DNA from 3 places in the Caproicibacter sp. genome. Region 2 is predicted to be linked to each of the others. Evidence: predicted binding sites of a transcription regulator. Region 2 holds the regulator's gene; each other region holds the start of a gene.
The links. Region 2 encodes Rex, which represses fermentation and respiration genes when NADH is low (regulators of the CRP and FNR family bind a similar motif). Its sites were predicted from a motif close to ATTGTTAANNNNTTAACAAT; they were not measured.

Region 1: the regulator Rex is predicted to act here: its motif matches at 5,955-5,974, upstream of ACLQ3M_RS03960 (phosphoenolpyruvate carboxykinase (GTP)).
Region 3: the regulator Rex is predicted to act here: its motif matches at 4,310-4,329, upstream of ACLQ3M_RS06635 (glycerol dehydrogenase).

What each region holds. Positions count from the first base shown of each region.
Region 1 covers NZ_JBJKOP010000025.1:2,506-13,130, reverse strand. The annotation lists gene ymfI (elongation factor P 5-aminopentanone reductase) at 1-507, opposite strand, end outside; gene ACLQ3M_RS03975 (BclA C-terminal domain-containing protein) at 679-1,179, shown strand; gene ACLQ3M_RS03970 (exosporium glycoprotein BclB-related protein) at 1,618-2,397, shown strand; gene ACLQ3M_RS03965 (NCS2 family permease) at 2,475-3,854, opposite strand; gene ACLQ3M_RS03960 (phosphoenolpyruvate carboxykinase (GTP)) at 4,106-5,869, opposite strand; gene tsaD (tRNA (adenosine(37)-N6)-threonylcarbamoyltransferase complex transferase subunit TsaD) at 6,032-7,048, opposite strand; gene ACLQ3M_RS03950 (hypothetical protein) at 7,036-7,251, opposite strand; gene rimI (ribosomal protein S18-alanine N-acetyltransferase) at 7,488-7,931, opposite strand; gene ACLQ3M_RS03940 (glycosyltransferase 87 family protein) at 7,919-9,097, opposite strand; gene ACLQ3M_RS03935 (putative RNA methyltransferase) at 9,094-9,924, opposite strand; gene polA (DNA polymerase I) at 9,928-10,625, opposite strand, start outside.
Region 2 covers NZ_JBJKOP010000036.1:360,090-370,714, reverse strand. The annotation lists gene ACLQ3M_RS10965 (acetate/propionate family kinase) at 1-494, opposite strand, end outside; gene ACLQ3M_RS10960 (nucleotidyltransferase family protein) at 612-1,799, shown strand; gene ACLQ3M_RS10955 (hypothetical protein) at 1,823-2,755, shown strand; gene ACLQ3M_RS10950 (DUF2207 domain-containing protein) at 2,864-4,720, opposite strand; gene ACLQ3M_RS10945 (LemA family protein) at 4,864-5,421, opposite strand; gene ACLQ3M_RS10940 (redox-sensing transcriptional repressor Rex) at 5,499-6,140, opposite strand; gene ACLQ3M_RS10935 (NADP-dependent isocitrate dehydrogenase) at 6,178-7,386, opposite strand; gene ACLQ3M_RS10930 (TraX family protein) at 7,404-8,117, opposite strand; gene ACLQ3M_RS10925 (aconitate hydratase) at 8,123-10,063, opposite strand; gene ACLQ3M_RS10920 (ClpP family protease) at 10,325-10,625, shown strand, end outside.
Region 3 covers NZ_JBJKOP010000032.1:87,532-98,156, reverse strand. The annotation lists gene ACLQ3M_RS06660 (ABC transporter permease) at 1-494, shown strand, start outside; gene ACLQ3M_RS06655 (glycoside hydrolase family 3 protein) at 510-2,213, shown strand; gene ACLQ3M_RS06650 (alpha/beta hydrolase) at 2,226-3,119, shown strand; gene pgmB (beta-phosphoglucomutase) at 3,116-3,754, shown strand; gene ACLQ3M_RS06640 (hypothetical protein) at 3,984-4,133, opposite strand; gene ACLQ3M_RS06635 (glycerol dehydrogenase) at 4,345-5,436, shown strand; gene ACLQ3M_RS06630 (cell division protein FtsA) at 5,813-7,777, opposite strand; partial or broken gene ACLQ3M_RS06625 (IS256 family transposase) at 8,035-8,943, opposite strand; gene ACLQ3M_RS06620 (hypothetical protein) at 9,172-9,813, shown strand; gene ACLQ3M_RS06615 (hypothetical protein) at 9,940-10,503, opposite strand; partial or broken gene ACLQ3M_RS06610 (IS630 family transposase) at 10,478-10,625, opposite strand, start outside.

The DNA of each region.
Region 1 (10,625 bases), on a different contig from region 2:
GGGGCCGACCTCTTTCGCGAGCGCTTTCGTCAGCCCGATGACGGCGGCTTTGGCGGCGGAATAGTGTGCTTCGCACGAAGCGCCGACCTGCCCCCACATGGAAGAAATATTGACGATGCAGCCGCTCTTTTCCCGGATCATATCGGGAAGGGCGGCGCGGCAGCACAGAAAAACGCCGCGCACATCCACATTGAACATCTCGTCCCAGTCGCGGTCTGTCAGGTCGGTAAACAGCTTCTGCTGCGCAATCCCCGCGTTATTGACCAGCAGGTCAAGCTTTCCGGCGGAGCGGAACAGTTCCGCCGCCTGGGCGGAATCGGAAATATCCGCCCGCGCCAGAACGGCGGATTCCGGGCCGCAGGCGCGCGTCAGCCTTTCCCAAAGGCTGCGCGCGCCTTTTTCATTTTTTAAATAATTCAGATACACTTTGTAGCCGTCGGCGGCCAGCCGGGCGGCGACCGCTTGTCCGATCCCCCCGGAGGCCCCCGTCACCAGCGCTTTTTTCACGCGGAACTCCCCTTTCTCCCCTCTTGATTCTCAATGCCGATTATACCACAACGCCGGAAAAAGCGGTACGGAAATTCGCCGAACGGCAGACAAATTCTCCTTTCCCGCATAGTATATACAGGGAACGGTCTGTAAAAGACCGTTCAGCATAAGTGAAAAGGAGGTTTTATTTTGAGCTGTTTCAATTGCAGCGATCCTTGCTCTTGCAACCGGATCTTCCCAGCGTTTCTTCCCATTAGCCGCGATCCGTACCAATGCCAGTGCTGCCAATGCGTCCCCTGCCCGCCTGTCTGTGATCTAAGGGTTCCTTCCTATGCGTTTTATTATACCACCGCATCCCAGGCGGTAGCGGCCGGCGCACCCGTGGTCTTCGGGACCGGCAGCTCCACTCCCGACATCGTACTGTCCGGCGGGAATCTGCTGTTCACCAGGCCGGGCGTTTATCTGATTCAATATCATATTTCCGTCACGGCGCCTATTGCGGGCGTTACGTTAGGTCTGGCTCTCAACGGCGTACCGGTCGCAGGCTCCGCCGCCATTACCACGACGGACACCCATTACAGCGGCCAGGCAATCGTCAGCGTACCCGCCGGCGGCGTTGTTTCCCTCACCGTAAGCGGTGCTTCTACAATATCCTCTGCCAGTATCACCGCCGTGCGGATTTCCTGCTAATCCCTCTGCTCCCCAATTCCGGCTTTGCCGGATTGGGAAGCTTTTTATTCCTTATTTGGACAAATCCTGCCGCAAGTCACTTAAAATATTATTGGCACAGAAGAACTTTCGGCATATTATGGTAGAAAAGGTAGCCGGCTTACTGCCGGCGAATCCGTTTTGACAGCAGGAGGGGATTTCTTGGGTTGCAATCAAAATTTTCCACGCCGTAACGGCCGGGATCCGGCCGGAAGCTCCAACCCCGCCTTCGCGGCGCCCGGCGGACGCTTCTGCCCTCCGGGGCCTCCCGGACCTCCCGGTACGAGGGGCCCGATGGGCTTTCAGGGCTTCACGGGCGATCCCGGTCCCGCCGGACCTCCGGGCCCTCCCGGACCTCCCGGCTTTCCGGGACCTCCGGGCTTTCCGGGGCTGCCGGGTCCAACCGGGCCGACAGGGCCCATGGGTATCAGCATTATCGGACCCGTCGGGCCCACAGGGCCGACTGGCCCCACGGGCGCAACAGGCCTGAGCATTACCGGGCCAACCGGGCCGACGGGCCCCACAGGCGCGGCGGGCCTGAGCGTTACCGGGCCGACCGGACCGACGGGGCCAACGGGAACCGCGGGCCTGAGCATTACCGGGCCAACGGGGCCGACAGGTCCCACGGGCGCGGCGGGCCTGAGCGTTACCGGGCCGACGGGGCCGACAGGTCCCACGGGCGCAGCGGGCGCTGCGGGTGCGGGTGCTATCATTCCATTCGCATCCGGCACTCCAACCTCTCTGACAACCGTGGCGGGAGGTCTGGTCGGAACCCTGGGATTGATCGGGTTCGGTCTGAACGCGCCGGGTGCCCTCGCTTTGGGAGTCATCGACCTGTCCGGCCTGACCAACTTTGCGTTCTCAATGCCTCGTGACGGCGTCATCAATTCCGTCGCCGCCTATTTCAGCGTGACCGCGGCGCTTGCGCTTGCCGGAACGACCGTGACCATCACCGCACAGCTTTACAGCTCGCCGACCCCGAACGACACGTTTTCACCGGTTGCCGGCGCGCTTGTAACACTTCCGCCGCTGACCGGCGCCATCGCCATCGGCGACACCTTCAATGCCATCACGACCGGGCTCGCCATTCCGGTCACCGCCCAGACGCGGCTGCTGATGGTCTTTTCGGCCACCGCGACGGGCGTTTCCCTGGTCAATACGATCGCGGGCTATGCCAGCGCGGGCGTTGGCATCAGCTGACGGCGCACTCCCGGAACGAAAAAGGGAAGCCCCTCTCCGTAAACTCGGAGAGGGGCTTCCCATCGTTTAAATGAAACTCAGAAGTGAACGTATTCCAGAATGTAGCGGATGATAAAGAGCACCGCGATCCCGTACATGATCGGGCTGACCTCCTTAACCTTGCCGCGCACCAGCTTGATGAAGCAATAGCTGATGCTGCCGAACGCGATGCCTTCGGAAATGCTGTACGCGAACGGCATCATTGCGATCGTCAAAAAGCAGGGAATCGCGATTTCCATGTCGTCCCAGTCGACATCCTTCACGCCGCCGATCATCATGACGCCGACGATCAGAAGGACCGGGTACGTCGCGGAGCCCGGAATAAAGCCGAGGAACGGAGCAAGGAAAATCGCGAGGATGAAGCAAATGGCGGTGGTCACGCTGGTCAGGCCGGTTTTGCCGCCCTCCGAAATACCCGCGCTGGATTCCACATAGGTGGTCACGGTGGAGGTGCCGAACACGGCGCCGACGGAGGTTGCAATCGCGTCGGCCATCAGCGCCCTCGTCGCGTTGGGCAGCTTGCCCTCCGGAGTCAGGAAGCCCGCCTTGCCGGCGGTGCCGTACAGCGTGCCGACCGTGTCGAACATGTCGACCATCGTCAGGGAAATCAGGACCGCAATCAGGGAAAAGAACGCCACACCGATGCCTTCATTGGTGTGAAGCAGCTCGGAAAAGCCGCCCGTGAATTTGCCAAAGGTCGGGGCAAGCGAACCGCCGACCGAAAGGCCCTGCGAAATGCCGACGTTGGCGCCGAACCCGAACTGCATCACAGCGCCCACGACGCTGGTTGCCAGAATGCTGATGAACAGGCCGCCCTTTACGCCTTGAACCACCAGGAGGACGGTGATGAAAATTCCGATCACGGCAAGCGCCGTCGTAGGATTCGTGAAATTGCCCAGCGTAATGATGGTGGATTCGCTCGGCGCGACGATTCCCGCGCCCTTAAGCGCCACGATTGCGATAAACAGCCCGATTCCGCCGCTGATGGCCTTTTTCATGGGAAGCGGTATCGCATCCACGATTTTTTCGCGGATTCCTCCGGCGGAAAGAACAATGAAGATGACGCCGGAAATGAACACGGCGGACAGGCCCGCCTGCCAGGAATAGCCGTAAGTGCCGCAGATGGTGTAGGCAAAGAACGCGTTCAGGCCCATGCCCGGCGCCTGTGCCAGCGGGTAGTTGGACAAAAGGCCGCTTAAAAGCGTCCCGATCGCCGAGGCGACACAGGTGGCAAGCATGACCGCACCCTTGTCCATCTTGGCGTCGCCGAGAATCGCCGGGTTTACAAAAATGATGTAAGCCATCGTGAAAAATGTGGTAAGCCCCGCGATGATCTCCGTGCGGATATCCGTGTGGTTCCCCTTCAGGTTAAAAAAGTCGCCCTTGGGATGGATCGCCGACGTTGTACTGTCTGCCATTTCGATTCCTCCGTAAAATAAAAATCGCCCGACAAAATTGCCGGGTCCCGTTTCGATTACAGGTTAAGTATATCGGTTCCTTTGTGAAAACGCAATATTGCATTTACACAAAATTTTTAATTCAGAAACAGTTTATTCATACTTTTTATAAAACGATGCCGAATTATAAGGAATTTCGGCTGATTTTCTTGCAATATAAAATGCGCCGTCCGTCCCGAGTGGGACAAGCCGGCGCATTCCGCATGAGTCATTTATGCAAGTTTTTCTTTCAGCTTTTTAAGTTCCGCTTTCAGTTCCTTCGGGAGCTTGTCGCCGAATTTCTGATAGAACTCTTCGATTCCGTCGGCTTCCTTCGCCCAGTCCGCGCTGTCGACGTTCAGAATCGTCTTGAGCGTGTCGACGGTCAGATCCAGGCCGGAAAGGTTGATGTCATCCGCTTTCGGCACAAAGCCGATCGGTGTGTCGACCGCGTCCGCCTTGCCCTCGCAGCGTTGCAGAATCCATTCGAGCACGCGCAGGTTGTCGCCGAAGCCCGGCCAAATGAAATGGCCTTCGTCGTCCAGACGGAACCAGTTTACATTGAAAATCTTCGGAGCCTTGTCGCCGAGCCTTTCGCCCATGTCGATCCAGTGCTTGAAGTAATCGCCCATATGGTAGCCGCAGAACGGCAGCATGGCCATCGGGTCGCGGCGGACGACGCCCACGGCGCCGGTCGCGGCCGCGGTTGTTTCAGACGCCATGATGGAGCCTACAAACACGCCGTTATTCCAGTCCCTGGACTGATACACAAGCGGCGTAGTGCGCGCGCGGCGGCCGCCGAAAATAATTGCGGAAATCGGAACTCCGCGTCCGTTTTCGAACTCGGGGCTGATGCACGGGCAGTTTTTCGCCGGTGCGGTAAAGCGGCTGTTCGGGTGCGCGCCCTTTTCCTTGCTGCTGGTGCCGTCCCACGGGCGGCCCTTCCAGTCCACGGCGTTCTTCGGCGGATTGTGGTCCAATCCCTCCCACCAGACGGTGTTGTCATCCAGATTATGCACAACATTTGTAAAAATCGTGCCTGATTTTGTCGTCGCAAGCGCGTTCGGGTTCGATTTCACGTTGGTTCCCGGCGCCACGCCGAAAAATCCGTTTTCCGGGTTGATCGCCCAAAGCCTGCCGTCCGGCCCGATGCGCATCCAGGCGATGTCGTCGCCGACCGTCCAGATTTTGTAGCCTTTTTGACGGTAGAATTCCGGCGGAATCAGCATGGCGAGGTTCGTCTTGCCGCAGGCCGACGGGAACGCCGCCGCCACATATTTGATTTCGCCCAGCGGATTCTGAATGCCGAGGATCAGCATGTGCTCCGCCATCCAGCCCTCGTTTTTGCCAAGGAAGGACGCGATGCGCAGCGCAAAGCATTTTTTGCCGAGCAGAACATTCCCGCCGTAACCGGAATTGACGGAAATAATCGTGTTGTCCTCCGGGAAATGGCAGATGTATCTTTTTTCTTCGTCGATCTCGCATTTGCAGTGCAGGCCGCGCACCCAGTCGCTGCTGTTGCCGAGAGTTTTAACAACCTCGTTGCCGACGCGGGTCATAATGCTCATATTCAGAACAACATAAATGGAATCGGTCAGTTCAATGCCGATTTTGGCAAACGGTGAGCCCACAGGGCCCATAGAATAAGGTATCACATACATGGTGCGGCCCCGATAGCTGTTCTTCGCGATTCCGTACAGCATTTCATAGGCCTTTGACGGCTCCATCCAATGGTTGGTGGGGCCCGCGTCCTCCTCGCTGCGGGAGCAGATAAAGGTGCGTCCCTCCACGCGTGCCACATCGTTTACGGCCGTGCGATGAAGATAGCAGCCGGGAAGCTTCTCTTCATTGAGCTTGATCATCTCGCCGGTTTTGCAAGCTTCGGCCCTCAACGATTCAAGCTGCTCCTGAGTCCCGTCAATCCAGATCACCCTGTCCGGACAGACCAACTCCTTCATCTTTTCCATCCATTCCAGTACCGATTGATTCTGAGTCATATGCTTCTCCTTTCGGCCCAATGGCCTAATGAATATACTGCCATTATAATACAACATTTCGTATTGTGCAATAACATCGCATCTGATTGTTAAGAATATATCAATTTTGCTATTTTATGCTTATGCGGAATAATGAATAATGATGAATCGCGTCCTGCAAAATTAAACGGAAAGGGATTCCACAGAAAGCTCCGCGCGGGCGTTCAGGCCGGGTCCGGCGACGTTCCCGGCCGCATACTCATAGAAGCCCTGAGCCGCAACCATCGCGCCGTTGTCGCCGCAAAGGTCCAGCCGCGGGCAGTAAAAAGACAGGCCGCGTTCCCGGCACACCGCCTTCAGTTCCCGCCGCAGCAGCGAGTTTGCGGAAACGCCGCCCGCCGTCACCAGCTTTTTCGCACCGGTTTCCTCCGCCGCAAGCAGCGTGTTCCGCACCAGGCAGTCCACGACCGCCCTGCGGTAAGACGCCGCAAGATCCGGAATCGAGACCGTTTCTCCGCGCTGCCGCGCGTTGTGCAGCTGATTCAGCACGTTGGTTTTCAGGCCGGAAAAGCTGAAATCGAACGGAGCCCCGTCCACGGACGGGCGCGGGAGTTTGTATGCCTTATCATTCCCCTGCTCTGCAACTTTATCCAGCTCTACCCCGCCGGGGTACGGCATGCCCATCGCGCGCGCGGCCTTGTCGAACGCCTCCCCCGCCGCATCGTCCCTGGTCTGGCCCAGCACGCGCAGGTCCGTGTAGTCCCGGACGTCGATCAGGTGCGTGTGGCCGCCGGAAACCACCAGGCAGAGAAACGGCGGCGTAAGCTCCGGAAAAGTCAGGTAATTCGCGGCGATATGCGCGCGCAGGTGGTGCACCGGAACGAGCGGCTTCCCCGTCGACAGGGCCAGACCCTTCGCGAAGTTGACGCCGACCAGCAGCGCGCCGATCAGCCCGGGCGCGCAGGTAACCGCGATCGCGTCGATTCCGTCCAGGCTTGTCCCGGCGTCGTCCAGCGCGTTTTTCACAATTCCGGAGATCGCCTCGCAGTGCCTGCGGGAGGCGATCTCCGGTACAACACCGCCGTAAAGCCGGTGTTCTTCAATCTGCGACGCGACCGCGTTGGAACAAATGATTCTGCCGTCTTCCACAACGGCGGCGGCGGTTTCGTCACAGGAGCTTTCAATTCCTAGAATTCGCATGTATCCTCCCCGGGTTCTTCTTCCCGCGTCCGGAAGCGCTTTCCGCCGCGGTGCTTTCGTCTCTTGGCGTCCGGTCCCTCAAGCGTATTGTTGTTGCCGCAGGAAACGGTGGTTCCGGCCTTGATCGGCGCAAGCAAAAAACCGATCACAATTCCGATGAACGTGCAGGCAAGCGCCAGCAGACGGGTTTCGCGTTTTGTCATGTTGCATTCCCCCTGATTCTTAAATTTGAGTTGAATTTCATACTCGATCTTTCCCATTCAGGAATTGAACCCCTATTTTTTCTTCCAGCCCCGAAGGGCGGCGTGCGGCGGGCTTTCGACCCCGCACAGGCCCGTACTTTCGGTCCCGTACGAAAGGCCAAAGTACGGGTCGGGGGAACAGCGCGGCGATGCATCCAAATGGTCGGTATCAAGAGCGGCGAGAGAAAATAAACATCCTAAAAACGCAGGGTAAGAATCAGCGCGTCCTCCGTCGGGTTCCGGTAAAAGTTCTTCCTTCTCCCGGCGGGGCGAAGTCCCAGCGATTGATACAGCGCGACCGCCGCCGTGTTGGAGGGACGCACCTCCAGGCTGAGAAACTCCGCGTTCCGTCCGCGCGCCCGGCCGATCAGCCCCCGCGTCAGCGCGCGCCCGACGCCCCGGCGCCGAAAAGCGGGGAAAACGGCGATGTTGTCCACATAGCATTCCCCGCAGACACAGTGCATCCCGGCGTAGCCGACGATTTCTCCGCCGCTCTCCGCGGTCAGAAAGACGGCGGTATCGCTGGAAAGCTCGGCGGCAAGCCCGTCCCTCGTCCACGGCTGTGCAAAGCAGAGCCGTTCCAGTTCGGCGAGGCGGTCCAGATGCCGCGGCGCCATGGGGACCAGCTTCAGTCCGTCCATCCCCGTCTCATCACCTTCCAGTCCGAGCCGTCCCGGATGCGGTAGATAATGTGAATCGCGACCCAGATCAGGTTAAAGAGCATCAAAACGGAAAACAGCTTCATGCTGATAAATCGGAACCGAAACAGAAACCGGCTGTAGGCGTAGACGGAGGACATCACCGTAATGACCGGGACATAAAACTTTTCCGGGAAATAAAACGCGAACACAAGCGAGAGCAGATCCGCCGGGTACCAGTACCTCTCATGCATAAACGGAAGAAAATACGGCAGCAGCATCACATAAAACAGCGCGAGGGAAACCAGCATTTCATCCGTGATGCGGAATTTCCGGGCGCAAAGATAGGCAAACGTGAACAGCACCAGCGCCCCCGCGGCCAGCACCGCCGCCTTGCCGACGGATTCCGGCGCGTCCGCGGGAAACCAGGAAAACAGATTCGGCAGGTTCATCGTCAGCTCGTTGTACTCCTGCGACTGCCGGAAATAGACGGTCAGCAATTCCCAGAAATCGCGGCCCATCAAAGCGGCGGGCAAAATGGAAATCACATACACCAGCGGCGGGATCAGCAGACAGCGCGCTTTGATTCTTCCCTTGAAGAGCAGGACGAACAAAAGCGGAGCGAAAAACACGGCCTGCAGCTTAAACGCAAGCGCAATTGAAAACGCCGTGACGGCAAGGTACTGCCGGTCCTCCATCAGATAGCAGACGCAGGCGAGCAGCGCGGCGGTGTAGATGGAATCGCACTGCGCCCAGACCGCCGAATTCAGAATCACGCTGGGCAGGAACAGCGTGACCGCGTAGGCGATTTCCCCCCAGAATTCACCGTATTTCCGGTCGACGATGCGAAACACATAATACGCCGCCGCGACGTCCCCCGCGCAGGAGAGCGCCTTAATCAGGTGCAGGCCGGAAAACGGAAGATAGGTGAGAAGGGCAAGCAGATAGTAGTAGGCCGGCGTGTAGTCGCCGAAATTGATTCCTACCGCCGAAAGGCCGCCGTTCTGGCGAAGCAACTCAAACCATCCGGATAAAAACTGCCGGTAGTCGCTGGAGATATACCCGAAAAATCTGAGACGGACCGCCATGGCGAGGACCGTGACGGCGACCATGAAGAAGATATTCTCCGCTTTGACAAAGTTAACGAACGCCTTGCGCTTGCTCATCATTCTCCCACCTTGCGATAGAGTAAAAAATCGAATCCTATTTCCGTTCTAAGCGTTTGCGTCCTGGCAAGCCGCTCGCAGCCCTCGCGCGGGGTTTTTCGGAAGTAGGGCGTCATGGCGAACAAGTCCCCGATTTCCCGCGCCCCGTTTAATGTGATATTCCCCCGCACCGGCACGCGCCGGAGGAACGCAAAACCAGGGTACTCGGTTTCCCGGTATTCGTTCTCGTACGGTTCGTCGTAAAGGATCTCTTTCAGGCCGTACAAATGCCGCTGCGACGGCACGGCGAGGATCAGAAACCCGCCGGGGCGCAGTACCCGGGCATATTCCCGCGGAACAATCGGCGCGAACACATCCGTAAGAACGTCGGCGGACGCGGAAAGAGCCGGAATGCCGAAGATGCTGCCCACGGCGAACGAAATCCCCTGATACTTCTTCGCGGCGGCACGCACCGCGGATTTGGAAATATCGAACCCGTACTGCTCCGGAGCCGCTCCCCTTTTCAGCAGATGTTCCCGCAGCCGCCCGGCATAGTACCCCTCGCCGCAGCCAGCGTCCAGAATCACGGGGCTCCCCTGCGGAAGATTCTCCTCCGCCAGACGGTTCAAACAGTCGCTGAACGGCGCGTAATGCCCCGCTTCCAGAAACCGCCGGCGCGCCGCGACCATTTCGCGGCTGTCCCCCGGGTCGGCGGAATGCTTCTTGTTTGGCGGAAGCAGATAAACATAGCCCTCTTTCGCAAGGTCATAACTGTGCCCCTGAGGGCACCGGTATGCCGTTTCCTCCCGCAGGAGCGGCTCCCCGCAGACGGGGCAGGCAAAAATCCCCATACGCTACGCCTTCGCCTCGTACCAGGTTTCCCCGGTTTTCGCTTCCGCGATCATCGGAACGGAAAGCGACACGGCGTTCTGCATTTCCTCGGTCAGAAGCAAGGCGGCACGGTCCGCCTCCTCTTTGGGGGCCTCGACGATCAGTTCATCGTGCACCTGCAAAATGAGCTTCGACTTCATCTGTTCGCGTTCCAGACGGTCCCGCACACGGATCATCGCAATTTTGATGATGTCCGCCGCCGTTCCCTGAATCGGCATATTCCGCGCCACGCGCTCCCCGAACGCGCGCAGATTGTGATTCGACGATTTCAGCTCCGGCAGATACCGCCGCCGCCCGAACAGCGTCTGCACATAGCCGTCTTCCTTTGCCTGCTCCACCACGCGCTCCATGTAGGAATCCACGCCGGAAAAATTCGCGAGGTAATCCTCGATATACCGCTTTGCCTCCGCAACGGAAACATGGATGTTTTTGGACAGCGAAAACGCGCCGATGCCGTACACGATTCCGAAATTGACGGCCTTCGCCCGGCTGCGCATCAGCGGCGTGACCAGCTCCTCCGGCATATGGAACACCTGCGCGGCCGTGCTGCGGTGAATATCGTTGTTGTTCAGAAAAGCATGGATCATATTTTCATCGTTCGCAACATGGGCGAGCACCCGCAGCTCGATCTGCGAATAGTCCGCGTCCACCAGCACCCAGC
Region 2 (10,625 bases):
GGAACTGCATACATATAAGCTTTTTGGGGCATGGTTGCATGGAACGAAGTATCGAAAACAACGCACTGAGGCTTGTCCTTACCAAACACTTTCTGGCAGGCAAGAATAGCGTTTACTTCAGGACCATTGTGAAGCGGAGCCAAGGGAATCAGATTTTGAATCTGGCGGATGACTTCATCTGTTACCAGAACGGATTTATCAAAAATCGCGCCGCCCTGAACCACACGGTGGCCGATTGCAGAAATTTCATTCAGGCTGGAAATAACACCGACTTCTTTGTCGACAAGAGCTTCTGTAACAAGCTGAAACGCCGCCTCATGATCTTTAATTTCTGTTTTGGTTTTCTTACTGCGGCCATCGGATGTTTTGTGCTGGAATGCACCGTCCACTCCGATTCTGTCACAGAGACCTTTTGCAAGCATTTTCTCCGTCTCCATATCAATCAGCTGATATTTCAGGGAAGAACTGCCTGCGTTGATGACCAATACCTTCATTATTTACCTCCAAGATTTCACGCATTCATGAGCAGAACTATTGTAAGAGCTTTTAGAATCGTGTAATATAGTATATCATAATACAGGAAAGGTATAATTTCAAGGTTATCTTATAAAATGTTAACAGCGGGTATTATCTGTGAATACAATCCTTTTCACTATGGGCACGAATATTTAATGAAGCGGTTAAGAGCATATGGCGCGACGCACATCGTCGCCGTCATGAGCGGCAATTTTGTGCAGCGCGGCGACGCGGCAATTCTCTCAAAGCGGGCCAGGGTCCGGCAGGCGCTGCTCTGCGGAGCGGATCTGGTCGCGGAGCTTCCCCTGCCCTGGTCAGTTGCGGGCGCCGAGCGGTTTGCTTTCGGCGGCGTCGCGCTTCTTGACGCCATCGGTGCCGACCTGATCGGGTTCGGCAGTGAATGCGGAAATGTCGACCGGCTGAAAGCCGCGGCGAAAGCGCTTTCTTCCCCATTGCTGCGGGAGGAAATGCGAAAAACACTTCAAAACGGATCCACCTTCGCGGCGGCAAGGCAAAACGCGGTGGAACAGTTGTTCGGTTCGGAAACAGCCGCTTTGCTCCGCGACCCCAACAATATTCTCGGCATCGAATATATGAAAGCCGCTGAAAGGATCGGCTCCGGCATCACGCCGGTTACCGTCAGCCGTTTCGGTTCGGCACACGACGCAGACCGTGAGTCAGGCTCTTTTGCTTCCTCCGGTCAGATTCGGAGACTGCTACGGTGCGGGCGGGACTGCTCCCCCCTAATGCCTTCCGCCGCCTACTCGGTTTTGAGTAAAGAGATGAAAGCCGAAAAAGCTCCCGCAGATCTTTTCCTTGCGGAACGGGCGGTTCTCGCGCAGCTTCGGATGATGACGAGAGAGGATTTTGCAGCTCTGCCCGACATCAGCGAAGGCTTGGAAAACAGAATCTTCAATGCGGCCGCCCAGGCGACCGGGCTGGAAGAGCTGTATTTTCTTACAAAGACCAAACGGTATCCGCTTGCGCGGATCCGGAGGATTGTTCTCTCCGCATTTTTAGGATTGAAAGCCTTTCATTCTTCCGGCCTTCCACCCTATATCCGGATTTTGGGACTTGGAAAGCGAGGACCGGAAATTCTGCAAAAGGCCGGATCCATTTCCAAACTGCCGATTATTTCCCGCTCATCCGACCTTGCCGGTCTGGACGACAGAGGAAAGGAAATTGCGGATTTGGAGAGCAAAGCGACCGATCTGTATGCTCTGTGCCTTCCAAAAATCGCTCCCTGCGGCATAGACCGTACCGAAAAAGTGATCACGCTTTAATGCTAGAAAGGGTGTCCCTTCTCATGGAAATACAAGAACTGGAATATGAAGACTTCGGACGCTGCATCAGGATTACCAACGAAATCCTCGACTGCGTCGTATCAATAGAGACGGGGCCAAGAATTTTACGATTTGGCTTTATTGATGAGCAAAATATCTTTTATACCGACCTTGATCATAAATACACATTATTTGACGAAAAAAACACCATGCCGGCTAAAAATTCGGTTTACCAGCTTTACGGGGGACATCGTCTGCAAATATGCCAAACACCACAGATCGACTTTCCGGACAATGCTCCGGTTGTTTACAGCACCCAGTCCGAAGGCATTACCTTTACCCCGCCAAAGCTGAAGCCGGAAGAAATTCAGCTTTCTTTTGAAATTATTATGGGGGAAAAAGCCACTGATATTATGATTGTCCACACGGCTAAAAATTGTTCCCGGGAAACCATGGTCTTCGCCCTCTTTCCTTCAACAATGGTAGCCGGTGGCGGAGTAGCCGTCATTCCGCAGAATTTACAGGCACAACAGGGCAGGCCTAACAGGACAATCAGCCTGTGGCCAGGTACCAATCTGAAAGATCAACGTATTTCCTGCGGGAACCGGTTCCTAGCCATCCGGCATGAATCTGGAAATCAAGCCCCGCTCAGAATTGGAACCAACAATCTGCCGGGCTGGATCGCATATGCCGTTAATGGCGTTGTTCTTGTTAAAAGGTTTGTGGCAACTCCTCAGGCAGCCTATCCCGATTCGGGAAGCACCTGCGAAATCCGCCTGACCGAAGATTTTGCGGAACTTTCCTCTTTAAGCCCCATGTATCAGGTAAAACCCGGTGAAACCATCAAACACGTTGAAAACCTGTCTCTTTACCGAATGGACCGCCTGCCAGCTTTTCACGATGAAGATGAAATAGAAAAATGGATGAACGAGTTGTTCGATAATCCCGGTCCATAACCTTGATCATGCACTTGAATTGCTTCAGTAGATAATATTTCTTCAAAACAATATCGTTCTAAAAAACAAAGCACCTGGCTGATGTACCGCCAAGTGCTTTGTTTGTCGTCAGCGGACGCCTCCGCCTCCGCCTCCGCCAAAGCCTCCGCCTCCGCCGGAGAATCCTCCCCCGCCGAAGCCGCCACCTCCAAAACCGCCGCCAAATTTTCCTCCGCCGTTCATGGACGAATTGGATAATCTGGTTGCTGCCGAACCGACTTGCCGGAATGTACTGCCCAGCGCAGCCCCAAAGTCAAAAGCACCCCGCGACGGAGCAAGCCCACCCCAATAAATTCTCGGCCCGAACATGAAGTATAAATAGCTGCCGGCAAAATTGCCGTTAACATACGTTTCATCCCTAAGCTGAGGGTACGCCATTTTGAGCTGTTTGCATACTTCGCCGGAAACCCCCATCATGGTCGCATAGACCAGATATTCCTCCCAGAGTTCAAGCTGGGGAACACCATACTCTTTCATGCGTGAAAATTCGACCATGTATTTTTTCAGTCCATGCCAAACGCCGTATTCGTATTCGCCTTTTTGGCTCAATTTCATTTTCACCGAGCCGCCGACCATCAACAATATGCCGGACAATAACATGGAGACAGGAAGATAAATCAGCAAAACTCCCAGAATATCCGTTCCCGCAAAGAGTACAAACGCAAACAGAATCAACAACACGCCGACCCATTTGGATGCGGAGAAGAAAACAGGCCGTGCCTCGTAATATCCCCGCTGAGAAAGCTCTCTTTTTGTGGCAACGGAAAAGTCCTCCAGCTTACGACCGACATATTCCCCATGAGACTCCGCATATTTTTGAAATTCTCTCATGGTAAATCGATTTCCCGATGTCTCTCCGACGGTGGTAATCAGTTCAAGAAAAACTTTCTCACTTTCCGTCAGCTCTTCTCCCTTTGTATCACCGGTCAGAATAACGGTTAATCGGTCTCCGGTACTTTCAAATTGTACGAATCCTTTTCTGGCCATGCTCAGAAGCGTGGCGCTGAGCATCCTGTTTTTTTCTTTTTCATGAAGTCCGGAATAGAAATAATAAAGGTTGGCAATCCCTCCCGGGCTGTTTCCCTGCGGGATCTCTCTCGTATATTCCGGTACCTCAACCGCATACCTCTTGTTCTTTTTGCGGAGCCGGAAAAAGAAAAACAGAGTAATTCCCAAAAGGAGAACCGCGCCGGCGGCATCAAGAACGCCAAGCAGGAATTCCATTCGAAGCTTCCGCTCGTATTCGTCAGCCCATTTTTGTTCTTCCTGTTCAATCCCCGGCAAAACCGCCTGGGAAACGACATTTTTAGAAGACGGAAACAACTGCGGCGGCATGCAAAGGCGGACTTCAACCGAATGACCCGCCGGAATAGAAGAGGCCGTAAAACTGATTTGATCGTTGGAGTCAATCGACAGATTGCTTTTCACATCCGTATGCAGCCACGCGCGTACATCCTTTTTGTTGCCACCGGACGGAAAGCGGATCGTGCCGTCCATCACAGTGACGGGAAGGCTGAAATTGCTCGGAAGAAAATAGTTATATAAAACCGCCGTGTCCTGATAAACAGTGACAAGATTTTTAATTCTGTAAGTAAAGGTAAACGTCCGGACGCCTTTTTCAATCGAAGGCATAAACCAGCCGATTTCAACCTGATTTCCGGTTTGATAAAGGTAACATTGGTCCTGCATTTCATCGCCGGAAACACTTTCCGGGTCAACATCGCCCGCAAAGGAATAAGGAATCCCCCGGTCCTCGTCATAAACGGTTAAATCTGTAATTTCTGCGGACTCGCCTGCTTTTAAAGAAAAGGACTTATAGATGTTCCGATAGGGTTTGTTGCGGTCTTTTAAATTGATTTTCCATGTTTCAGAGACCGTCATGTCTCCGTTTTCCATCAAAGCCGCGGAAACGTTCAGCTTCTGCAACACTTGCCTTGAGTTTTTATCATAATCATCCGAGCAGGCGGTCAAAGGAAGAAAGCAGAACAAGACCGCCGTTAATAGGAAAAAGGCTCGCAGTTGTAATTTGGGGATAATTTTTCCGGCTTCCCTATGATTCATTATTGATTTCAAAATTTCACCTGCGGGACAGCCCGGTCCGCTTCCTCGATTTCAAAGTATTTTTTCTGGTTGAAATGAAACACCGACGCAATCAGATTTGACGGAAAACGCATGACGTATTCGTTGTATTTCATAGCCGTATCATTATAAAACTGGCGGGAAACGGCAATTTTGCTTTCTATTTCGCGAAGCTGATCCTGCAGATTCAGGAAATTCTGATTTGCTTTCAGATCCGGATACTGTTCCGCGGTCGCGAAAAGATTGACGATTGCCCTTGAAAGCTTGGCGTTATTCTCCATCGCTTCCTCCGGCGTTTTTGCATTCATCGCCGCGCCGCGCCATTTCGTCACTTCCGACAGGGTAGACTTTTCATGCGCTGCGTAACCCTTTACCGTTTCAACCAGATTTGGAATCAGATCAAATCTTTTTTTCAGTTGTACGTCCACCTGAGACCAGCTGTTGTCAACACGGACAGAAAATGAGATCAGCCTGTTGTAAGCCGAAACACACCAGACAACCAGTATCAGCAGTATTGCCAAAAGAATTGCGAGCGGAATCCAACCCATAGAATTACCTCCTTCTGTTTCACCTGTTTCTTATGATCCGATAAAGCTCAAAAAATATGCGGCTGCCTTTCTGCCGTTTATTTGGCAGACTGATCGGAAATCCGGTAGCATAAAGTCATAAGGCTATCATTCAGATGAACATTTTCAACAATAGCGTCGGGGTACTGCATGGAAAGATCATAATGGCTGAAATTCCAGAAATTGCGAATTCCGAGATTATAAAGCTGTTCAGCAAGTTGACTGGCCGCGGTTCTGGGCACACAGAAAATCGCCATGACCGGCTTTTCCTTTTTACAGAATTCCTCCAGACCCGCTACATCCCTCACTTTCAGGTTTGCAAGCTCCGTCCCAATTCGTTCCGGCGAATTGTCGAAAACTCCAATCAGGCGGAATCCCTCCGACTCAAACGACATATGGGTGCTGATTGCCCGGCCAAGGTTCCCGGCGCCGAACAGGATGGTGGGGTATTTACCGGAAAGGCCGAGTATATTGCCGATTTCGTCACAGAGCTGACTGACGATATATCCGTAGCCCTGCTGGCCAAAGCCGCCAAAACAATTCAGGTCCTGACGAATTTGAGAAGCGGTAAGACCCAGCTTAGCCGAAAGCTCCGTCGAAGAAATCCTCGTGACGCCTTTCTCTTTTAAATGAATCAAAAAGCGGTAATAACGCGGCAGGCGCCTGATTACCGACATAGAAACCTTTTCACGTCTTGACATGACGCATTCCTCCAATTCAAGTGAAACATGAAACTGATTAAAGCTGATCCATAGTTCTGCGAACGGCACCCAAAAAGGTTTCCGTATCCACCGTTTTTTTCATTTGTAACGTTGATATTCCCGATAAATCTCCCGTCATTGTTCCGCTTTCCACCGTCCGAATTGAAGCAAGCTCCAGCTTTTCGGCAAATTGAGACAGTTTCGGTATCCCGTCGAGTTCACCGCGCTTTTTCAGCGCGCCCGTCCAGGCAAACAAAGTGGCAAGCGGATTGGTAGAAGTTTTTTCTCCCTTTAAGTGCCGGTAATAATGGCGCTGAACCGTACCGTGGGCCGCTTCATATTCATAGACTCCCTTTGGCGAAACCAATACGCTGGTCATCATGGCCAGACTTCCGAACGCCGTTGCAACCAGGTCGCTCATGACATCACCGTCATAGTTTTTGCAAGCCCAGATGAACCCGCCCTCTGAGCGGATCACGCGCGCAACAGCATCGTCGATCAGCGTATAAAAGTAAGTGATTCCAGCCTTTTTGAACTTTTCCTCATAATCTTTTTGAAAAATATTCTGAAAAACATCTTTAAACCTGTGATCGTATGTTTTGGAAATCGTGTCTTTTGTGGAAAACCAAATATCTTTTTTTACACCAAGAGCATACTGGAAACAGGAGTGAGCAAAATTGGAAATACTCTCATCAAGATTGTGGACTCCCTGAACAATGCCGGATGACTGAAATTCATGGATCGTCATTCGTTTTTCGTTTCCGGCGGCATCCGTAACTACCAATTCCGCCTTTGAGCCCGCAGCGGCAGCCATTTCCACATTCCTGTATACGTCGCCGTAAGCGTGGCGGGCCACTGTGATCGGCTTTTTCCAGGCCGGAACCAGCGGCGTGATTCCCTTGACCAGAATCGGAGTGCGAAAAACCGTGCCGTCCAGAATCGCACGGATCGTCCCATTCGGAGATTTCCACATTTGGTTCAAATCATACTCTTTCACCCGGTCCGCGTTCGGGGTAATGGTGGCGCATTTAACACCGACGCCGAATTTTTCGATCGCCTGCGCCGCTTCAACGGTCACACGATCCTCTGTCTCGTCGCGGTGTTTTAGTCCAAGATCATAATACTCTGTTTTCAGGTCAATATAGGGCATCAGCAAAATGTCCTTGATCTGCTTCCAGATCACTCTGGTCATTTCGTCCCCGTCCATTTCGACAAGTGGGGTTCGCATCTTTATTTTTTCTGCCATGGCAGCATCCTCCAATTCTAAATAAAAAGCTTAATCAGCCCAAGCACCAGCAAATGCGCGGGATAAAAAATATAAAACGTCCATTTGGAGTAACGTCCGCCGCCGCGTTCTCCGCTGTAACGCGATAGAATCGGCAGGCACAGGAAAACACCCGCCTGAAACAGTTGGCTGTAAAGCGGACGCCCCATCGTAACTGAGGAAAACGTACTGAGCAGGACCATTATAATTGCCATGATGGAAAACGATTGCATCTGAAGGCGGAAATTCCCGCGATTTTGCCAGAAGGCAAGGGTGAAAAGAATATCAAAGAACATCCAGTCCCCCGGGAGCGAGAGAACGCAAAGAGCGAAAACCGCCAGCGTCCGGAAAAACGGATTTTCTATTTTATCACTGGCGCGAATTGCCAGAAGGCTCAGAAACAGGGTGTAGATTACGCTGAAAGGGAAAAAACTCAACGGCTTCCCCGTTTCGAACAGAACGAAAGGAATATGGGAAATCAGCGCGAACAGGCCGAGCCTGAAAGCATATTTCTGAAAGTTGTGCGTATGCGCATAGCCTTCCGCCAGAAAAAAGCACATGGTCGGCGCCGTGATTCTGCCGATGATATGCATCAGCTGCCCTGCCGCGGAATAGGTCGGTACAAAGCCCCACGCAACGTGATCAATCAGCATCGCGGTAATTGCAATCCATTTGATTGTGTTTGCCGACAGTTTTTTCACCGACGTGTCCAACTCTCTTACGCCCTTCCGTTTTGTTCCCGTGTGTCGTTCAGCAAACCGCCCGCCAGAACAATTCTGCGCTGGCGCTCGCTCAACACAGGCTTCGCCTGAAAGGAAGTCCCATTCGTCCTGTTTCGGACGGTGATTGTTCGCCCGTCTTGAACCGCGCCGCACACATCGTTCAGTTCCAGTTCATCCATCTGATCGACTGTATCATAATCCTTTTCATTTTCAAAAATCAAGGGAAGAATTCCGGCGTTTACAAGGTTTGCACAGTGAATTCTTGCGAAGCTCTTAACAATCACGGCCTTGACGCCGAGGTACAGCGGAACCAGAGCAGCGTGTTCCCTGGACGACCCCTGCCCGTAGTTCGAGCCTCCGACAATGATGCCGCTCCCGTTTTCCCTGCAGCGCTGCGCAAAGGCTTTGTCGCATACGGCAAAGCAAAACTGCGAAAGATAAGGAATATTCGACCGGTACGGAAGAATTTTAGAGCCGGCAGGCATAATATGGTCGGTCGTTATGTTGTCCCCAACCTTTAAAAGGGTTTTGGCTTTGATGGTTTCCGAAAGGGGACCGGCAACCGGGAGTTCTTTGATGTTAGGCCCGCGGAGAATCGGAAGATCCTTCGCTTTCTCCTCGGAAGCAGGCGGGATAATCATATTGTCGTTGATCTCAAAACAGTCCGGAAGGTTGATTGTAGGCTCCTCTCCCAGGGTTCTGGGGTCTGTCAGCACACCCGAAAGCGCGGAGGCAGCCGCGGTTTCCGGTCCGACAAGGTAGATTTGGGCGTCGGCTGTACCGGAACGCCCGAGGAAATTCCGGTTAAACGTCCGCAGTGAAATTCCGGCCGATTTCGGGGACTGCCCCATTCCGATGCAGGGGCCGCAGGCACATTCCAGGATTCTTGCCCCCGCGTCGATCAGGTCGGCAAGCGCGCCGTTTTCGGCGAGCATGCCGTACACCTGCCGCGAACCCGGTGCAATCGACAGGCTGACGTTGGGGCTGATCGTTTTGCCCTTCAAAATTGAAGCCACTCGCATCATGTCGCGCAGGGAAGAATTCGTGCAGGAGCCGATGCAGACCTGATCAACCTCAATCGGTCCGATTTCCCGAACCGGTTTGACGGCGTCCGGACTATGCGGGCAAGCCGCCAAGGGTTCGATGGAAGAAAGATCGATTTCAATAGTTTCGTCATAGACGGCGTCCGCATCCGGGCGCAGCTCCGTCCAATCCTGTTCCCTCCCCTGTGCCTTCAAGAATTCCAGCGTTACTTCATCCGAAGGAAAAACTGAAGTCGTAGCCCCAAGCTCCGCGCCCATATTCGTAATGGTGGCCCGTTCCGGGACCGTCAGCGTTTTTACTCCATTCCCGGCATATTCCAGAATTTTGCCCACTCCGCCTTTGACCGACAAGCGGCGGAGCACCTCCAGAATCACATCTTTCGCGCTGACCCAGGGGGAAAGCGCCCCGGTCAGAACAACCCTCAGAATTTTCGGCATCGTAATGTAGTATGGGCCACCGCCCATCGCGACGGCGACGTCCAGCCCCCCCGCCCCGATTGCCAGCATGCCGATGCCTCCGCCTGTGGGAGTGTGGCTGTCGGAACCGATCAGGGTTTTCCCCGGGATACCGAAGCGTTCCAGATGAACCTGGTGGCAAATGCCGTTGCCCGGCCTTGAATAATAAATTCCGTGTTTTTTTGCGACCGACTGAATGAACCGGTGATCGTCCGCATTTTCAAATCCGGTTTGCAGCGTATTGTGATCGACATACGCAACCGAGCGTTCCGTGCGAACCCTTGGAACACCCATTGCCTCAAATTCGATATATGCCATCGTACCCGTGGCATCCTGCGTTAACGTCTGGTCTATTTTGAGGCCGATTTCGCTGCCAATCGTCATAGTGCCGCTGACAAGATGATTTTTTATAATTTTCTGTGCCAGTGTCAAACCCATATTGGAATCCTCTCCTAATCTTGAATAATCCATACGGTAAAAGTTGCAAAATTGAATAGACAAAACTATTATGAATTAAAATTCAATTATTGTCAATCAATTAACATTCCGAACGGAATTATTTTTCTGTTTGATTTTTAATTTGTTGATGAATATGGGAACAAATGTTATAATAACAATGAATTAGCGGGCGGGCTGCCCTCCCGCGTGTATGTTATGCCCTTCCAAAGGCAAACTAAGCCTTGTGGGAGGTGCCTATTAATGAGCGAAGAAGAAAACAAGGATGAACGAACAAGTCGGTCAATGGACCACATTGTGGATTCGGGTTCCATCATTACCGGAGATGGAAAACACCTGATTCAATGCATGACCATCATCGGCCAGATTGAAGGCCACACCGTTCTGCCTTCTCAAAACAAGACAACGAAATACGAACATGTGATTCCTCAGCTGGTTGCGATCGACGAAGACCGGGAAATCGACGGTCTGCTGATTATGCTTAACACCGTTGGCGGCGACGTCGAAGCCGGGCTGGCTCTTGCGGAGCTGATTGCGGGCATGA
Region 3 (10,625 bases), on a different contig from region 2:
TCGTACTGGCTATTGTCCTCGGCGTCTACTATTATCTCCTCACCGCCACAAAATTCGGCTACGATACCCGTTCCCTCGGCATCAATGCACAGCTTGCGGTGAATAACGGCGTCAATGAAAAGAAAAATATCATCCAGACCTATTTGCTGGTGGGCGCAACCCTTGGGGTGGCAGCCGTGCTGAACGCTTCCACCGTTTCGGTTAGCCCTGCCTCAAACCTGGGCTCTACCTCTATTATGTTTTCCTCCATGGGGCCCGTTCTTGTGGGGCTTTATCTGGCCCGCTTCTCAAATCTGCCGCTGGGAATTTTCTCCGGGGCAATCGGAATGAACGCGCTGTCTTACGGGATGGTTGTGCTTGGAATCGACGGCTCCGTCCAAACAATTATCCTCGGCGCCTTTATTGTGATCTTTATGGGGTACACCACCAATCAGGAAAAGCTGCATGCATTTTCTCAGCGGATGTTCCACCGTTCCGGCATTGTTTCAGCATAACAAAGGAGTACAGCAATGAATATTGAAAACTTAAAACAGAATCCTTTTTTCCTAACGGATGACGATGTGAATTGGGTTGAAACCACATTAAAGGCAATGACGGACGATGAAAAAATCGCGCAGCTGTTCTTCATGGTAGGATACCGTCAGGACGAGGAGTTTCTGACCCATCTTTCCAAAGATCTCGGCGTGGGCGGATTGATGTGCCGCCCCATGGATAAGGACAGCGTGATCGCCACAGTAACAACTCTGCAGCGAAACAGCCGCATTCCCATGCTGATTGCAGCAAACCTGGAAAACGGCGGGAAAGGCATTGCACAGGAGGGGACTCGAATCGCCTCCAATATGGCGGTAGCCGCGACAGGCGACCCCGATTATGCTTATCAGCTTGGAAAAATCTGCGCGGAGGAAGGCAAAAGCGTCGGCGCTAATTTCGCCTTTGCCCCTGTGATCGACATCGATTACAATTTCCGCAATCCAATCACCAACACGCGCACCTTCGGCAGTGACCCCGACATGGTGCTCCGCTGTGGAGAAGCATATCTGAAGGGCTGCCAGGAGCAGGGCATCTGCGTTTCCATCAAGCATTTTCCCGGCGACGGAACCGATGAACGGGACCAGCACCTTGTCACCTCCGTCAATTCTCTCTCCCCGGAGGATTGGGAAGCAACCTACGGCAGGAATTACCGCTATTTGATCGACCACGGGGCCAAGACTGTGATGGTGGGCCACATCTCGCAGCCGCAATACTCCAAAAAGCTGAACCCCTCTCTCTCGGACGCCGATATTCTTCCCGCTTCGCTTTCGCCGGAACTTCTCAAGGGACTTCTGCGCGGGAGCATGGGTTTTAACGGACTGATTTTGACCGACGCGACCACGATGGCCGGGTTCGCCATGGCTATGCCGCGCGATCAGGCGGTTCCAAAAGCGATTGAAAACGGATGCGACATGTTTCTCTTCACCAAGAATCTGGAGGAAGATGTCGGTTTTATGCGAAAGGGCTTTCAAGACGGGCTTCTAAGCCGGGAAAGGCTGGAGGAAGCCGTCCGCAGGATTCTTGCGCTGAAAGCCTCGCTTGGGCTTCATAATAAGAACAACATTCCGGACGCTAAGGCTGCGGAACGTGTGCTTGGCTGCAAAGAGCACCGTCAAACGGCGCGTGAGATCGCCGACCGCTCCATCACGCTTGTGAAGGAACAGCCGGGGCTGCTTCCACTGTCTCCCGAAAAGCAGAAACGCGTTCTTCTGTATGGCATTGAGGGCGAAGCAAACGCAATCGGCTACTCCAGAGAGTCGGGCCTTACGGGCCAATTACGCGGGCTGCTTGAAAAAGAGGGATTTACGGTAACCCTTTTCCACGCGGACGGCGTCTATGAAGGGCACCAGGCATCCTATTTAAAAATGTGTGAAGATTACGATCTGATTCTCTACCTTTGCAGCCTTGCCACCAAATCGAATCAAACCGTTGTGCGGATTGAATGGCAGAATCCCATGGGCCTGAACGTTCCGATCTACTTTAAGTCCATTCCCACCGTTTTTATTTCGGTAGAAAACCCGTATCATCTGCTGGACGTGCCGCGTGTACCGACATACATCAATACATACGGCGTGAACGACTATACCCTGGAGCTGTTGGTAGATAAGCTTTTGGGGCGCTCCGAGTTTGTCGGGAAAAATCCTGTGGACCCCTTCTGCGGGAAATGGGACACAAAGCTTTAAAGGAGATATTTGATGAAAAATCTTGTTTTTTCGGTGTCCGACAGCAGCGACGCCAAGCTGACCGCAAACATTCTGGATGACGGGGAATTTGCCAAAAAAGGCATCCGTCGCCCGGCTGTTGTGGTGTGCCCGGGGGGCGGGTATACTATGATTTCGAAAAACGAAGGCGAGCCCGTTGCCTTGGCATTTGCGGCAAAGGGATACCACACTTTCGTACTCGAATACTCCGTCAAAATTGATCACCCGTTCCCCACTGCCCTGAAAGAACTTGCCAGGGCAATGAGCATTATCCGCCAAAACGCGGAGGATTGGCTGCTCGACAGTGACAATATCGCGGTAATCGGGTTTTCCGCCGGAGGGAATCTGGCGCTCTCTCTGGGTGTCTATTTCAATCAGCCTCTCCTCACCGACGAGATGGGTCTGACGAAAGATCAAACCCGCCCGAATCATATTATATTAGGTTATCCCGCTGTATCCCTGATTCCCCAAAACAGGAAAACTCCTGAATTCGTACTGGAAATGATGGAGCAGGGCCTGATTCCGGATTTTCGCGGCCCAAGTATCCAGGAAATCATGATTGGGCACGAAAATATAACGCAGGAGGAAGCCGCATCCCTGAACCTGATTCCTAAAATCCACGAAAAAGTGCCTCGCACATTCGTCTGGGGCACCTATGAAGACAGCCTGATCCCTCCCACGGATCTGTTAGGACTTGCCACCGCGCTCCATTCGGTTCATGTCCCCTGTGAACTGCATCTGTTTGAAAAAGGGCCGCATGGGATGTCTCTTTGTGATGAAAACACGAAAAGCGAAGCGGAAATCAAGGGGCTAAGCATCCCCTACTGGCTCCCTCTTAGTCTGGAATGGCTGAAACAGGGAATGGCAGAAAGGACACAGAAATCTTGAAATCCGTTATTTTTGATCTGGACGGCGTGATTGTATCCACCGACGACCTGCATTTTATGGCTTGGAAGTCCATGGCCGACCGGAATGGAATTCCATTTGACCGGCAGATCAACAATCTGCTCCGCGGCGTTTCCCGCGCCGAATCTCTGGAAATCATCCTGAGAAAGTCGGAAAAGTCTTACAGTGAACAGCAAAAACAAGAATTGATGCAGTACAAAAACGACATTTATATAAAGCTGCTCGACAATCTGAAGCATTCGGATATTTTACCCGGAGTGATGGAATTAATCAACCGCCTGAAAAAAGCCGGGGTAAAAATCGCGATCGGAAGTAGCAGCAAAAACACCAGAAAGATTCTTCAAAAAATCGGTCTTGAAACCGTTTTTGACGCGATTGCTGACGGAACTGAAATTCAGCATTCCAAACCGGACCCCGAGGTATTTCTTGTCGCTGCCCGAAAACTCGAAACAAAGCCAGAGGACTGTGTTGTCGTGGAAGATGCGGTTGCAGGAATTGAGGCGGCGAAAGCGGGAAACATGACGGCAATCGCAGTTGGCGACGCAGCGAGCTCCTCTCTTGCGGATTACCGGGTCAATACTATGATGCAGATTGCTGAAGTTCTCAACTTGGAATGATACCATAAAAATCGGTTTGCCATTTTTCCTTTCAATGTTCCTTGGATACCCCCGCCATTTGGACCAATATGCAAAAAACAGACCCGAAAAGCTGGCATACATGCTGCTTTTCGGGTTTTTTACTTTGAGCGGTAAAGTCAAGAATCGTGCAGAGTATGAACAAGCCCGACTGCCGGTATGGATTTAAATACGATTGCAACAAGTCATAATGTACCGGAACACGATGCTTTTAGCCAAAGCAGCCCGAAGCGTGATCACCGTAAACCTTGCGCTTCTGGAGCCATTCCGGCAGCGTGTAGTAGGCCGCACCGAGTTGCGCGGCTGCCTGCTTGGTCCCAATTTCATCTGAAAGTTTTACCGCATGAAAACCGTTTGTCATGACCTTTCTGATAACCAGAGACGTCCTTAATAAAATGGCTCACGACTCAAGGAAAAACATGGTTTTGACTGGAATCGCACTCTTACTGAAAATATGGAGTCTGCGAGGGATGATCAAATTTATTTAATAATTTTCGACTGAAGCGAAAAAACTACTAAAAATTCATTATACTTAATATTGTTAAAATATTAACATGAAGGAGCGATAATAAATGCTGGCTTTAATGAGAGCACCGTCAAAATATGTTCAGGGCCCTGATGCTTTACTCGAACTGTATGATCATGTGAAAGATTTAGGCACATCCATTCTTTTTATATGCAGCAAAAGCGGCTACAAGGCAGCGCGGCCCAAAATTGAAAAGAGCTTCGCAGGCAAAAATGCATCTATAAAATTTGAGATTTTCGGCGGCATCAGTTCGGTCGGGGAAATCGATAAAATGCAAAAAATTGCAAAAGAGAACAAGATCGGTGTAATCTGCGCGATTGGCGGCGGCAGCGCAATTGACACAGCGAAAGCCACAGCTTATTACGAAGGGCTTCCGGTTGTAATTATTCCGACCGTATGTGCTACAGATGCTCCGTGCACCGGCCTTTCCGTAATTTACAACGACGATGGGTCCTTTGCAAAGTATATCTTCTATCCCAAAAATCCGGATGCGGTCATTGTTGACTCTTCTATTATTGTAAAAGCGCCGATCCGCTTTCTCGTCTCCGGCATGGGCGACGCACTGGGAACTTATTTTGAAGCCAGAATGTGCCAGAAAACGAATTCTCCCAGTCTAGAAAACGGCGGCATTACAAAATCCGCCATGGCACTTTGCAAGCTCTGCTACGACACCCTCCTTGACGACGGTTTTAAGGCCAAAAAGTCCGCTGAACTCGGTATCCTCACTCCGGCGGTTGAGGCTATTATTGAAGCCAACACCTATTTAAGCGGCGTAGGGGCAGACAACGGCGGTCTTGCCACTTCGCATTCCGTCTACAATGGTTTTACCGCGCTGGAAGAATGCGAAAAAACAATGCACGGGGAACTGGTCGCGTTCGGAACGGTTGCGCAGCTCGTTCTGGAAGACGCTCCCATGGAAGAAATTGAAGAAGTTTTGGACTTCTGCGTTTCCGTCGGTCTGCCGATTACGCTGAAGGAGGTTGGCGTGACCGACCCGTCCAGAGTAATGATTGCCGCGGAAAAGGCATGCGCTTCGGGTGAATCCATTCACAACATGCTGGGTGATGTTACTCCGGAACAGCTTTATGCCGCTATTCTGGCCGCTGACGCTCTCGGCAAGGATTACATCGGCGAATAACAAAGGAAAGCTCCTGTGCGTTCGGTACACAACAGAAGCCCGGAAAGCTGGCATTCCTGCCGCTTTCCGGGCTTCTGCCTTGTGTCATTCGCTCAATCTTAGATGCAGGCCTCAGCGAACACAATGCAAAACGTGGCGCTCCTTTTTCCCTATTTATCGTTCAAGATTGGCCACGAAAGCATTTCCTTTCGTGGCCTCGTTGGTGCGCCACCATCTGCAATCAGTTTGTTTCCTCCAACGTGGGCCTGAATCATGGCAAACGCAACCCCGGCTTTGCAGACTTTCCGATCAATAATATTCGCTCGATTTTAAATAGTCTTCGGCCAAATTGGGAATCAGCTTCATAACCTTCCCCTGGTATCATTGCAGACGAGAGTTAGCTTTTATAAAAGATTTCTAAACGATCTCCCGATTTTAACTCTGTAAGAAAAGAACTATCAACGCCGTTTACGCGTAGAACAAACGTTCCTGTCGGCTTTTCAAGATCGATTCCCGATCGTTCGATCAGGTCCATCAGGTAATATGGAGAGCCATTCTCTTTTTGGGGAAGAACAACCGTTTGATTGTTCAAATCAAATTGAATCTGATCGCCGGAAAATGCAGAATCAGCAGAGACCGCGGTCGCGGATTTCTGTTCCTCTGAAGCGGATTCTTGAGCCGCAGGGGACACCTCCTCCGAAAGTTCATCTGCAGTTTCCAAGTTTGGTTTAGAATCGGAAAAGTCCGCCGCCGGCGTTGGTGGAGCCGGTTTCAAAACAATGGAATCGCCGTTTTCCAGCGTAGTCTCGGGAGAAACGATGTTCCCGTTCACAGTGGCCGTTTGATTTGGATCGTCTGTCATCAAGTCCTTCAGGCAGCGTTTCGCGTCTTGACCATTCACAGCGGAAGAGAATTCTATATTATCTCCCATATGTACCAAATCTGAAATTTTGGCCTCTTTCCCGTTTACACGGAGGACGGCAGGCTCGCCGGGAGTCCCGTAATACACGGTCCGTTTTCCGTTTAACTGGATAATCAGCTTCTGACCCGCCTTTGGGATAAGATCATGATACGAGAATCCGTTCATCATCAGAATATCTCGTACTGTTATCGTACTGTTGCGGAAAAGCTTCGCTTCGTTGCCGTTTAGAGTGACGTGAAAACTTTCATCAATCAGATTTAGTCCCGCGGAAACGGCAATCCCTAACGGCGTAGCATATTCCGGGTCGTTCAGATCGTATGAATCCGAGAATGCATATGTTTCAAAGTTGTTGCCGGCTATCGCTACGCGATTAACGTCTAAGTTCATATATTTTGCAATGCTTGTTCGCATACCTTCCAGTTTGCTGCCGCCCCCGGCCAAAAAAACAGCAGAGGTAGAACCGCCGTTTATCTCATAGATACGCTCGGAAATTTCACGGCAAAGACTCTCCATGGATTTATCGACACAATCCATAATATCGTCTTTTGTGACGGTTTGCTCATTTCCAAGAATATCAGTAACTTGCATGGTTTTTTGGCTTCCAATTTGTGTTTTGATCGACTCTGCGGTATTAAAATCCAGCAGGTACTTTTTCATGAGTGCTTCTGTAATTTCATCTCCCGCTACCGTAGCCATGGTATACCCCACAACTCCCCCGTCCCTGGTTACGGCGATGTCGGAAGTCCCTGCCCCGATATCCACCAGAGCAAGGTTCAAAAAACGAAGATTTTGAGGGATTACGGCGTTAATGGCAGCGATGGGCTCCAGAGTAAGACTGGTAACCTCCAGATTGATCTTATGCATGACCGAATACAAACTGTCCACGACTTCACTGGGAAGAAAGGTTGCAATCACATCGGCTTTAATCAGTCCGGCCCGATGATCCAACAAATTAGAAACGGGATAGCTATCCATATAGTGCTGAACAATCGTATGTCCGACCAAATAAAACTGGCGGCTATTCGTATCCAGACCATTGGTAAAGGCCGCCTCCGCTTCGTAGATGGCGCCTGCTTCCAAACGGCTGATTGTTTCTTTATCCAGCCGCTGCGGTAGCGGGAATTTCATTTCAAAAGAAGCACGCTGAGTTTTTAGCGCCCGTCCTGCCGCGGCGATGCAGACCCGCTTCAAGGTATATTGAAGCTTTGCCTCCAAACGTTTTTTGACAGTGTGGGCGACTTTGGCAACCTGCTCAATATCTTCGATCTGGCCGTCAATCATGGAACGCTTGGTATGTGCTTCTTTTTCCATCGCGATAATCCGAAGCTTTCCACTTTCTACAGTACCCACCATTCCGATGACTTTGCGGGTTCCAATATCCAGCGCAAAGATCATATTCTTTGGTTGAGCTTTCAATCGTTTTTTTGATGAGGCAGCCAATGTGCAAAGCCTCCCTTTTAGTGGTCTTAACGTCCTTGTTTTATAACAAATTCATGGGTATCTGTCTGTTTTATAATCCGAAATATGTTTAAATTCAGTATACCATAAAAAATGAGGAAAGAAAAGGATTCAAACCGCAGGCATCTGAATCCTTTTTATTATTCTTCCATCGCAGTGAAAACAGCAACCTTTTTTAGACATCACCAAAACAGGGTATGTCAAGAGAAGTTCGCAATTTAGGGGCTCCACAAAATGAATTAAGCTGCGTTTAGCAGAAGTGTCTGAATTGATCTGGGATTCAAATATGCTCTGGAAACAGACCAATCTTCGGCGTATTCCATGAGATATGTTGTTACCAGCCGCAGGTAGGAATCGTTGTTTGGAAATATCCCGACGACGTTGGTTCTGCGCCGGATTTCCTTGTTCAGCCGTTCCAGCATATTGGTCGATGAGATTTTACGGGCGTCAAGCTCGGGGAATGCATAGAAGGCCAGTGAGTCCTCCAGCCCATCTTCCAGAAGCTCAATTGCCTTGGAAAACCGCTTCCCGTATTGCTCCGACAACTGTTTTGCGCGCTGTCGGGCTACCTGGGCGGAAGGCGCCAGCCAGATTTCTTTCAGTTGGGCGGCGAAGGCTTCTTTTTCTTTCTGCGGTATATGAGCCAGAATATTTCGCATGAAATGGACTTTGCAACGCTGCCAGGATGCACCGGGAAAACTTTCCCGGATCGCGGCTATCAATCCTTTATTGGCATCGGAAACCACCAGCAGAGGTGTTTTCAGTCCGCGGTCCAGAAGACTTTGAAACAACTGGGAATAGCTCTCTTTAGATTCATCCAGCATCGGTTCCACGGCGAGAATGTCCCTGTACCCTTGCTCGTTGACGCCACAGACAACCATCACCGCCATGCTGACGACACGGCCATCCATACGGACTTTTTCGTACAGGGCATCCGTCCAAATGACAGGATAACGGGTATCCGTCAGAGAATGGTTGCGAAATTCCTGTACCTGTTCATTGAGCCCCTTTGTCATCTCACTGACCTGACTGCGGGAGAGGTTCTCTATCCCCAGACGGTGAGCCAGCTTTTCCATCTTCCGTGTGGACACGCTCTGCACGAACGCCTCCTGAATAACCTGTATCAGTGCCGCCTCACTGCGCTTGCGTTCAGTTTTTTGTATAGCGAAAGCTACAAGTTCTACTTGTGGTTTTCGCTATACAAAAAGAGAAACTCCCATTTTCACAGGAGTTTTCTTTTTGCTCTACTTCAAAGGCCGGTATGCTCCCCTAGGCATATGAATTTTGATTAGGTTTATGCCTACTGAAACATTTTGACAGCTCATTGCTTGTATGGTATATTTATAAATATTATTTTACTGTGAGAAGAGGATTACATGAAAAGATTTCTTTTAATTCTGGTCTGTTTGCTTCTTCTTTCCTCTGCTATTGGCTGCAATAAACAAAAACTGGAACCATTGGGGAAATGTCCTGTTGAGATGCAAACAGTTACAAATAAAGATCAGAATGTAGATGCAACCTATACATGGTCGATTCCCAAAGGATGGGATTCGGTATCTCTAACCAGCCATTCTGTAGAAGCTAGATTTCCTGGCTACACCTATTCCTCAGATCTTGACGCAGATATTTCCTTGATGATCGGCGTCCGAAATTACTCCGATAATCATTCTCAGGAAGATATCCAGCAATACAAAAATTTATTTGAAGGTAAAACGGAAGAATATAAAAACACCATAATGAAACATTTTCAAGAGGTTGGCGGCAATGCATCAGATTTTCAATTTAAGGTATATAAGGGAACCCACGGCCGAATTGCAGAAGTAAAATATACCTATGAATATCAGGAGAAAATCTCGAATTATGTTTACTGTTTCCGTGAGGATATTCCGTATTTTGCCGTTGGTGGACTTAATAGCTCCAATAAACTTTCTTCAGGAGATGTCCTTCCATGGGTTATGGATTCCTTGCAGGTCATTGAAACGAAAAATAGAGATAGACCAGAGAACTGCATTGAGTAGCTCTCTGGTCTATCTTTTAGTAAGTCTGAACGTTAAACAATGATCTTATGTCTTCCTGCAATTCAGTGACTGGATTTAGGAGTTCAATAATATTAAACCGTTCGATTATCTGCCAATCATCAAAAACTACGATTTCAATTTTTTCCTTTGGATATCGTATTTGTAATTATCATTTGCTGGTATCCCTTTGAATTTCTCATATTGATACCTTGCAAAGTCGTTTACTGCATCTTCCCAGCCAGGGATTCTATCTTCGGGGTAAGCGGTGATACCATGTTCATCTCTTAAGGAGTGGAAAATGCTATAATTCCAATTATTGAACATGTCATAGTAGTCGGAATTACCGCAATTAACAGTAGCTCTCTTTTCCCCTGTTTCTGCAACTTTGTAGTAGTGAATGTCCAGATAAGTTCCTACCTGACTTTTAGACGCAGCTAAGACGCCGCCGATGAACATTCCCGCCAGAGAAGCAAGGGCTGGCATATGAGGATCAAACCAAGGATTATCCAAACTATTGTCGAACTCGAGCCCCGAAATAAATTTTAGGACATTAAAGGTTGGTTTACTTAAACATGTTGGCTTTTTTTCGCTTTCATTTACCTCCTCATCATATTCCAGTCCGATTACTGTTTCAAAGTTTTTATTAATATTACAGCAATTCCACTTAAGAAAGCGAATAGCCAGATTCACGAAACCATCCCCTAATATCACTTACAGAAACAGTCTGAAACGCCTTTGGAAGAGCTTCAAGCAACGAATCCACCGTTCGGGCTTTGACCTTTCTCAGGACGGCTTTTAACTTTGACCACATC